Nitrosospira lacus: one gene and its partner. Each later gene encodes a partner of the first gene's protein in a complex. Links are inferred from orthologs where the notes say so. Each region holds a gene or a part of one and is shown on either strand. Other genes may lie near its edges.

What was found. The genes of interacting proteins can lie anywhere in the genome.
Region 2: the proteins of accC (region 1) and accD are in contact, whole or in part, in a solved structure (PDB 8UXZ), measured with the Escherichia coli proteins. The link is inferred for Nitrosospira lacus from one-to-one orthologs.

What each region holds. Positions count from the first base shown.
Region 1 is NZ_CP021106.3:590,461-596,097, reverse strand. The notes cover bases 1-2,813. They hold accC (acetyl-CoA carboxylase biotin carboxylase subunit), read right to left. Parts: upstream 2,179-2,813; coding sequence 823-2,178; downstream 1-822. Other genes in these bases: accB (acetyl-CoA carboxylase biotin carboxyl carrier protein), read right to left, coding at 2,266-2,715; prmA (50S ribosomal protein L11 methyltransferase), read right to left, coding at 1-776. Also shown: aroQ (type II 3-dehydroquinate dehydratase), read right to left, coding at 2,911-3,366; EBAPG3_RS02680 (AAA family ATPase), read right to left, coding at 4,123-5,637. UniProt on the Escherichia coli protein: This protein is a component of the acetyl coenzyme A carboxylase complex; first, biotin carboxylase catalyzes the carboxylation of the carrier protein and then the transcarboxylase transfers the carboxyl group to form malonyl-CoA.
Region 2 is NZ_CP021106.3:1,607,562-1,612,292, reverse strand. What follows is about bases 1-2,995. They hold accD (acetyl-CoA carboxylase, carboxyltransferase subunit beta), read right to left. Parts: upstream 1,936-2,995; coding sequence 1,066-1,935; downstream 1-1,065. Other genes in these bases: trpB (tryptophan synthase subunit beta), read right to left, coding at 2,770-2,995; trpA (tryptophan synthase subunit alpha), read right to left, coding at 1,932-2,753; folC (bifunctional tetrahydrofolate synthase/dihydrofolate synthase), read right to left, coding at 1-995. Outside these bases: more of trpB, read right to left, coding at 2,996-3,966; EBAPG3_RS07185 (phosphoribosylanthranilate isomerase), read right to left, coding at 3,953-4,579; tRNA pseudouridine(38-40) synthase TruA, read right to left, coding at 4,647-4,731.

The DNA of each region.
Region 1 (5,637 bases):
ACAGCGCGCGTCAGTATCGGGGCCAGCATGATCAAAGGATTGGCAAGAATATTGGCGAGAACCACATCCGCCCAGGCTTCACGTGCGGAATCTTCCCAAGTCGCCAAATGCGCCGCATGAAACTCAATTGCTGTTTCGTCACATTGATTAAGCAATGCATTTTCGCGACTGGCTGCAACCGCCTGCGCATCTATGTCCACGCCCACCACGTAGCGGGCGCCGAGCTTCGACGCGGCAATAGCAAGTATGCCGGAACCACAACCGTAATCAAGAAGATCTTCGCCTCCTTGCAGATTTTCGTCAAGCCAGGCAAGGCAAAGCTGGGTGGTAGGATGACTGCCTGTGCCGAAGGCCAATCCGGGATCGAGTGCCAGGTTGATGGCGGCGGGATCGGGCGCCCGATGCCAGGTGGGGACGATCCACAAGCGTGACGATATCTGTATCGGATCGAATTGCGATTGCGTTATCCGTACCCAATCCTGCTCTTCCACAAGCGCCAGGTGGTAGGCAGGCGGGGTGGGAAGCTGAGCCGCTTGCGCCGCAGCCTGCACAATGGACGCTATATCGGCATCCGCTTCGAATAAGGCGGTAAGTTCTGACATGGACCAGATTTCCCCGGCTAACTCACCGGGCTCGTCAAATAATGGCTGCTCTCGTTCAGTCCCTGCAGCCGCATCGTGGATGTCCGTTGATAACGCACCGAGTTCAAGCATTGCATCGCTCAGAATTTCGGCATGCAAATCATCGGTTTCCAGGGTGAGAGAAATCCAGGACATATATCGCGCTACTCAGAAAAACTCGCCGCCACGCGGCTCACCGCTTTTAGCCCGGCTTATTGTAGTTGGCAAGCTTCTGCTCAAGATAGTGGATGCTAGTGCCACCCGTCAGAAACGCGGCGTCCGACAACAGATCGAGATGCAACGGGATATTGGTGCTGATGCCTTCCACCACCATTTCCGACAGCGCAATGCGCATTCGGGCGATTGCCTGGTCGCGGTTATCCCCATAAGCAATAACCTTGGCGATCATGGAATCATAATAGGGCGGCACCATGTAGTTATGATAAATGTGAGAGTCGACACGAATGCCCGGGCCGCCGGGAGCATGATACTGCGTGATACGGCCGGCGGAAGGCGTGAGCTTGTAAGGGTCCTCGGCATTGATGCGGCATTCGATGGCATGACCCTTCCATGAAACGTCTCGTTGGCGAATGCTCAATTTCTCGCCCGCGGCAACACGAATTTGTGCTTTTACCAGATCTATCCCGGTAATTGCCTCCGTAACGGGATGTTCCACTTGTAAACGGGTGTTCATTTCGATGAAATAAAACTCGTTTTTTTCAAACAGGAACTCGAACGTTCCCACACCACGATAACCGATACGGCGGCACGCATCGGCGCAGCGGCCCCCTATCCTGTCGCGCAGCCGGGGGGAAATGCCCAGAGCAGGTGCTTCCTCCAGAATTTTCTGATGGCGGCGCTGCATTGAACACTCACGTTCACCCAAATGGATTGCATTGCGGTGTTCGTCAACCAGTACCTGGAATTCGATATGACGTGGATTTTCCAGAAATTTTTCGGCATAGACCGTCGGATTGCCGAATGCTGCCTGTGCCTCGTTGCGGGTGATTATGACCGCATTCGACAACGCGGCCTCGGTGTGAACCACGCGCATCCCGCGCCCGCCACCACCGGCTGATGCCTTGATAATGACAGGATAGCCAACAGCACGGATAACCCCCCGGACCTCATCGAGGGATTCCGGTAATGCACCGTTGGACCCTGGAACACAGGGAACTCCTGCTTTTTTCATTGCATTCTTGGCACTGACCTTGTCGCCCATCATACGGATCGTTTCGGGACGCGGCCCGATGAAGACAAAACCGCTGCTTTCCACGCGCTCGGCGAAGTCGGCGTTTTCGGAGAGAAAACCATAACCGGGATGAATCGCTTCCGCATCGGTCACTTCGGCTGCACTGATGATGGCGGGAATATTAAGGTAGCTCTGAGCCGATGGCGCCGGTCCGATGCACACGGACTCATCGGCGAGCTTCACATATTTTGCATTGGCATCCGCCTCGGAATGCACCGCCACCGTTTTAATTCCCATCTCACGGCAGGCCCGCTGGATCCGCAGGGCGATTTCACCACGATTGGCTATTAGAATTTTTTCAAACATGGAATATCTCTATTGAACTACGAGGGTTCTGGCCATCTTTTCTATTCTGTGGCCCCTGTAAAGAAAGATGGGAGATAGCGCTTACAATCATTCGATCACAAATAGCGGCTCGCCGTACTCGACCGGCTGCCCGTTTTCGACGAGAACCGCCTTGATAATTCCATCCTTGTCCGATTCAATCTCGTTGAGCAGCTTCATTGCTTCAATGATGCATAAGGTATCGCCAGCCTTCACTGCCTGTCCTATCTCCACGAATGGGTTCGCACCAGGGGTAGAGGTGCGATAAAATGTTCCCACCATGGGTGACTTCACCACGTGGCCTTGCGTCAATAACTCGGCAGGTGCCGCAGCGGCCGGCACGGGTTCGGTGGCGGCGGGCGTGACTGCCTGCATGACGGGTGGCGCAGTTACATAAGCCTGCGTGGAGGATACGGACTTGCTGATGCGAACTTTTTCCTCACCTTCTGTAATTTCCAGTTCGCCAATACCCGATTCTTCCACCAGCTCAATCAGTTTTTTAAGTTTTCGTAGATCCATAAAGACCTCCTGGAACAACGCCCATTTTGGGCATTTCTAATTATCCAAACCTGCCATCAGCCCTGTAGCATTTTCTGCTTGCAGCATTCCATCGGCCGGTAAATCGGCGGAAATGGCTTCTATCTTCTGCCAATTCCACTCAGTGAACAGGCACCGTCAAAAATATTGAGGATTTTCCGATTTGAGGAATGCGCGCTAACGAGCTGTCAGAGCATATTTCAAGGCCAGCTCATAACCTTTGGCGCCCAAACCGCTGATAACGCCAAGCGCCAGATCGGAAAAATACGACTCCTTGCGAAAAGACTCCCGGGAAAAAATATTCGAGAGATGAACTTCGATGAATGGCAATCCTGTGGCGGCAAGTGCGTCACGCAAGGCAATACTGGTATGCGTATAAGCCGCCGGGTTAATAATAATAAAATCGACATCGTCATCCATGGCCTGCTGAATACGATCAATTAATTCACCCTCCATATTACTTTGGAAAGCAACTAACTCTATGCCAGACTTCTTTGCCAAATTCAGCAAATTCTCGTTAATTTCTTCTAACGTCATGGATCCGTAGACTTCAGGCTCACGTCTGCCTAAAAGATTGAGGTTAGGGCCATGAAGGACTAAAATACTTTTAGACCCATTTGCTTTGGTTTTCATCCGATAAGTGTGCCGCAACCCGCCAAGAATGTCCAGATGTTAGGTGACAATCGGCGAAAATAGAGGAAAATATCCATACTTGAGCATGCGGATGAGAGATATGGTGAAATGACCGACCACAATGGAATTAAGGCTTTGCTGCGCGCCGCCCGGCGCTTCCTTCCCCGTCTTCTCGATAAAATGAGGTGATAAATCCGGTCAATCATGAGAGACTGAAGACTACTTTCGAAGGAGCGCAGGTGCGATGTGTCCCTCGCTTGACGGCACGAACTTGCCACATCTCGTGACGTCCACATTCCATTCACGCGCTGGATTTCAGACATCAACCAATTTGCCCGCTGTTTCCCAAACCTCTATAATCGTAATTCAATTTTTTCTTCGAAGCTGTTGTAGCTCAGTTGGTAGAGCAACTGATTCGTAATCAGTAGGTCGGAGGTTCGACTCCTCTCAACAGCACCATGTTTATCAGCATCTTACGACCATTCCAAGGAGATAGAGTCTAGGAATGTAGACGAGGTGTAGACGATAGCCGTACTAATTGACTGTTTAACGGCATTATTCTCGCCTGATGTAAACGCGCGCGCCCTTTGAGTTTCCAGAAGACGGTACGGTCCAGCCTGCCAAACAGGGTCGCCGTATAGTCGGTGTATTGATAGAAGGCGGCCCAGCCGGAGTGAATAGCTTTACGAGATTTTCAACGCTGTCGCTCATGAGTCGTTCTCAACGACGGTCCTAAAATAATTCCAGATACCTGTTTCATTTAAGGACCTTGTTTACAGTATTAATTAGATTTCGCCACTGAACTGTCTCCGTTGGAGTCAAATCAGCTGCCGTATGGTCACGGCTCCATCGAACAAATGCCTTTGCGAGTTTGTATTTCGAGAAGTTGTCAATTTCCTGGGCGAATATTTCTACAATTGATCTTGAGATGTCCTGTGCCGCAACGCTCGAAACATCCCATGCGAGTTCCTTCGCCACCATAACTAAGGTATCTCTAAGTAATTCCTCAATCTCCGGTTTAGCAACGCTACCGACGTACACATCTTTGGTCCGAAGGATTGCTTTATTGCCGAGTCGATGAACTAAGATCTGTTGCTGTGCGGCTTGATCTCCCGCGCTGTCTGAGTCAAGAAGCGCAGCCACTTTCAGTTTATGAGCATGGAGAATCGTCGCAAAGTAGACGACTTTTCCCGCACTTTGCGCAGGTACAAGCGCGATTTTATCGTTTAGACCTCCGTCATTTGCTTCGCGAAGAAGTTGAGAAACTGCATCAAGATACCAATAGTCGGTTAACCCTTCTAAAATTAAATTGCGCTGTTGGGTGAAAAGACTCTGAGCAAGGTCGTACCCCAGCGATTCTTGAAGGGGTAAAAGTGCTGCAGGATCGTCCGAAGTTACCTCCGAATGAATTTTTGTTCCAGCTGTTCGATCCGGCATCTCAACCACGCGCACAAAATCCAGTTCATCTGGTCCCACCAAAAACGGTGAGTGAGTACTGTAAAGGGTTTGGTTCTTCTCCGCTAATCGCGAAAGAGTCTTTCTAAAATCTCGCTGCTTGAGTCCGTGCAGGCTCAATCCCGGTTCGTCGAGTAGAAGGACCGCATTCTCATGTTTGTCAACGGCTTCCGCAAAAAAGACTACAAAGAACGAGACAAGCCACTGGAAGCCCTCAGATCGCTGGTCTAATTCGATATTTACTCCCAAGGAGTCTTCGACGACAACTTTTAGATATTGACCGTCGGCAACCACACGTAGGCGGTCTGCCTCCCCACGACTTGTGTCTGGTAGCCAAACAGCTCGTATGTCATTCGTAAGGCGAACTTCAGCCCCATTCAGCTGATATGACCGTTTATCAAGCTGATCTCGGTAAGCTAGCAGAGCCGCCGGATCGTGGGCGGGGGGTTCGGGCGCCTTTCCAAGATTCGACAATTCACGAGCAGTGAATCCTAAAAGCTTTAACAAACACTGATTGCCATAGTCGTATTGTTCGTCATCCATAACTCCCGTTTCAAGACGAGATGCGAGATGCTCCAAATGGATGACAGGGCGCACACGGAAATAATTACTGAACAAAACGAAGACGGGCACACGATCGTCTAGAATCGCAATAGTATTCTGTCTTGCTTCAGATACGATACATGCATCGAGAAGTCGCTGATGACGCGCCTCCTCTTTTGAGTTGCCTTCCTCTATATACTGAAAAATACTTGAGAGCCATTGCTTCAGTTTCTTTGCGAGTTCACCGCTAATCAGTGTCGTGCTAGTCCAATT
Region 2 (4,731 bases), 1.0 Mb from region 1 along the record:
CGTCCCATGGCGCCGAGATTAATGGCCAGCGCATGCGCGGCACCGGGATTATGCGCCACATCAAGCACCGTCGCCGGCCGCCCGGGCAATACCTGAAACCTCCCCGTCAATGTGACGTCCAGCAAACCCTGGCGTACGTCGCTCATGGTAACCGGCAGGCGGTCCCGGACGATGTCGAGCGCCGCCAGGCAGGCGCTGGCGTTGCGCAACTGATAGGCCCCGCGCAGGGCGGGATGGGGAAGCGAATGACGTTTTCCGCCTGGCCCCCAATAACCCCATAAGGTCGCATCGGCAGCATTGGCTGAATAGCCGAAGTGTTCGCCCATGTGCATCAAATCCGCGCCGATGGCATGTGCATGATGCCGGACACTCGCGGGGATATCCGGCTCCGCGCAGATTGCGGCCCGGCCGCTTCGGAAAATTCCTGCTTTCTCGAACCCGATTTTTTCCCGGGTATCGCCCAGATAGTCCATATGATCGAAGTCGATGCTGGTGAGCACCGCGCAATCGGCATCAAAAATGTTGACCGCGTCCAGCCGTCCGCCCAGCCCCACCTCCAGAATTGCGACATCCACGCCGGCTTGATCGAATAACTGCATCGCCGCCAGCGTGCCGAACTCGAAATAGGTCAGGGAAACACCGCTGCCGATGCGGGCTGACTCCACCACGTCAAAAGCACTGCACAATTCGCCGTCACTCGCCTCTTGCCGGCTTATCCGCACCCGCTCGTTATAACGCAGGAGGTGCGGCGACGTGTAACAGCCCACGCGGTACCCCGCACAGCTCAGAATCGCTTCCATCATGGCACACGTTGACCCTTTGCCATTGGTCCCGCCGACAATGATGACGGGAAAAGATGATGCAAGGCCCATCTTGTTCCTGACGCGATTTACGCGTTCCAGCCCCATTTCGATCGCCGCGGGATGGAGGTGTTCCAGGTAGCTCAACCAGCCGGAAAGCGTTCCGGATTTCGGACCCGAATCTGTTTCCCTCATCGGCGCCTCATGCCCTTCCATGCATGCAGCATACAGGCGGAATGCGATCAGACGAAAGCGTGGCCAGCAATTACGAAACCGGAGCAGACGTATGCATCAGCAACGTGCACAGATTGGCAAGTTTGTCGCGCATGCGTCTGCGGTCCACGATCATGTCTATCGCACCATGTTCCAACAGGAACTCGGCACGTTGGAAGCCTTCCGGCAGCGTTTGCCGCACCGTCTGCTCGATCACGCGCGGCCCCGCAAAACCGATCAGCGCCCCCGGCTCGGCGATTACCACGTCACCTATGAACGCAAAACTGGCCGACACGCCGCCCATGGTGGGATCGGTCAGTACCGAGATAAAAGGAAGCTGATGCTGACTCAACTGAGTCAGCGCCGCCGATGTCTTGGCCATCTGCATGAGCGACAGCAACCCTTCCTGCATGCGCGCCCCGCCGCTGGCGGCGAAACATACAAAGGGCAGACGCTGTTCCACGCATACCCGCACCCCGCGCGTGAAGCGCTCACCCACCACCGATCCCATCGAACCACCCATGAAACCGAATTCAAAAGCCGCCACGACCAGGGGAATCGTTTTTACGCTTCCCTGCATCACCACCAGGGCGTCGTCTTCGTCGGTATCTTTTTTTGCATCCGATAGCCGGTCAATATAGCGCTTGCTATCCTTGAATTTAAGCGGATCGAGCGACAGCACTTCCCCGCCAATCTCATAACGTCCCTCTGCATCCAGTAACAAGTCGAGGCGCACTCGGGCCGATATACGGTTGTGATGGTTGCACTTGGGGCAGACGTTGAGATTATTTCCCAGATCAGAGTAATACAGCACGGCTTCGCAGGAGGCGCACTTGCTCCACAGTCCTTCAGGGACGGCTTTTTTTTCGCCGCTTTCCTTGCGCTTGATTTTTGGCGGGAGAAGTTTCTGAAACCAGCTCATGGGGTTGTGTGGTCAATAGCGACCTCGTTGATTGCGCTACGCAGACTTCTTACCAAACGACTGACATTTGCCAGCATCTCCGCTTTGGGCGAGTTTTCTATTTCCTCGATGATGCGGCTTCCCACCACCACTGCGTCGGCAAGCTCCGCTACCGCCTTAGCCGTGGTGCTGTCGCGTATACCGAAGCCAACGCCGATGGGAATGGAAATGAGAGAGCGCAATTGAGCCAGCTTGCTGGCCACATCGCTCAGATCAAGGTTTAAAGCACCAGTCACTCCTTTCAGCGAAACGTAATATACGTATCCCTTCGCCATTTCCGCCACATGTTCAATGCGTGCCCGCGGGGTGGTGGGAGACAGCAGGAAGATTGCATCAATCTGCTGGCGTTCGAGATATTGCACCCATTCCCCGGACTCTTCCGGTGGATAATCCACCGTCAACACCCCGTCCACGCCGCAAGCTTTTGCTCTTACCGTGAATTTCTCATATCCCATTGCTTCTATCGGGTTAGCGTAACCCATTAATACGACCGGGGTGGAAGAGTCGTTTTCCCTGAATTTCTCGACCATGCCCAGAACATCGTTCAAGCCGACATGGTGCTTTAATGCCCGTTCGGAGGATCGCTGTATGGTCGGTCCATCGGCCATGGGATCGGAAAAAGGCACGCCCAGTTCAATGATATCGGCGCCCGCCTTCACGAGTTCATGCATCAACGGCACCATCATCGCGGGTTCGGGATCACCGGCGGTGATAAAAGGAATCAACGCTTTTCTGCCTTGCTTGCGCAGTTCGTTGAAGGTAATTGCAATGCGTGACATGAAATAGGAAGCCGGATTAAAATGTGATATCGGAAGCGCGCGCCACGGTAGCCATGTCCTTATCCCCGCGGCCGGAGAGGTTCACCAGCAGCAGCTTGTCGCGGCTGAGCGTGGGGGCAAGCTGGGCGGCATAAGCCAGCGCGTGGCTGGATTCCAGCGCCGGGATAATCCCTTCGTAATGACACAGGTCATGGAAGGCCGCCAGCGCCTCGTCGTCGGTTATACCTACGTACTCGGCACGATGGCTGTCCTTGAGCCATGCGTGTTCCGGGCCGACACCAGGATAATCGAGGCCAGCCGAGATGGAATGCGTCTCGATGATCTGCCCGTTCTCATCCTGGATCAGATACGTGCGATTACCGTGCAGCACGCCGGGTGTTCCCTGTGTCAGGGTGGCGGCATGATGACCGCTTTCAATGCCGAGTCCCGCCGCTTCCACTCCTATCATGCGGATATCACTGTCCAGGTAGGGATAAAACAGGCCAATTGCGTTGGACCCCCCCCCCACGCAGGCAATCAGCGCATCCGGCTGGCGCCCGTATTCTTCCTGCATCTGCACAATCGCCTCCCGTCCGATAATCGTCTGAAAATCCCGCACCATCATCGGATAGGGATGCGGTCCAGCCACTGTGCCGATGATGTAGAACGTATCTTCGATGTTGGTCACCCAATCGCGCATGGCTTCATTGAGCGCATCCTTCAGTGTCCGGGAACCTGATTCGACCGGCACCACCGTTGCACCCAGGAGCTTCATCCGGTAAACGTTGGCCGCCTGGCGTTCCACATCCACCGAGCCCATGTATACCACACATTCCATGCCATAACGCGCGGCTACGGTGGCGCTGGCCACGCCATGCTGACCCGCGCCCGTTTCGGCAATCACGCGTGACTTGCCCATGCGCCGGGCAAGAAGAGCCTGTCCGATGGCATTGTTGATTTTGTGCGCGCCGGTATGATTCAGGTCTTCGCGCTTCAATAGAATCTGCGCACCCCCCAGATGCGCCGACCATCTTTTGGCATGATAGACGGGGCTGGGCCGTCCCACATAGTGCTTCAACTCATAAGCAAACTCGGCCTGGAAGCCGGCATCATCGCGATAATATTCATATTGAACGCGCAATTCCTCCAGCGCCGCCATCAGCGTCTCGGCAACGAACACGCCGCCATACGGGCCGAAGTGACCGTGACTGTCAGGAAGATCATAAACTTTCACTATTTCGAACTCCTTGCATGAAAGCGGCAATTTTCTCCGCGTCCTTGATGCCCTGGGCAGCTTCCACCCCACTCGATACATCCACTGCCCAAGGCCGGGCCTGCCTGATTGCCTCGCTGATATTAGCGGCGTGCAGCCCGCCCGAAAGTATCAATGGCAGCGGCAAGTCCGGCGGGATCAGATGCCAGTCGAATACATGTCCGGTGCCCCCCGGCTCGCCTTTCACATAAGTATCCAGCAGCAATCCCCTGGCACCGGCATAACGGGTTGCGTATTGTAGCAAATCTACACCGGCCCTGACGCGCACTGCCTTGATATAAGGCAATGAAAATTTTTGACAAAAATCTGGAGACTCATCTCCATGAAACTGGAGCAAATTCAGGCTCGCGGTGGAAGACGTTTCCTTTACCCATTCCGTATCCGGATTAACATACACACCCACCGCACTAATGAATGGCGGCAACGCAGCAACAATTTCCCGGGCTTTAGCCGGCGCGACATAACGTGCACTCTGCCTCCAGAACACAAGGCCAATGGCATTCGCGCCAAGGCTCACCGCCGTCAGTGCGTCTTCAACACGCGTGATACCGCAAATTTTTACCCGGATAACCATGCCCTCCGTTCGCCTTATGGAATTTGGATTCACCTGATAAAATGAGCGATCAACTGCCGGCTCGAGGTCAAGTCAGGCTGCCTATCCTGGCTATTCTCGGCAACACCCGGGCAAGCGGCGGCTCGACAAAACCGGGAAGCTTCCATTTGGCA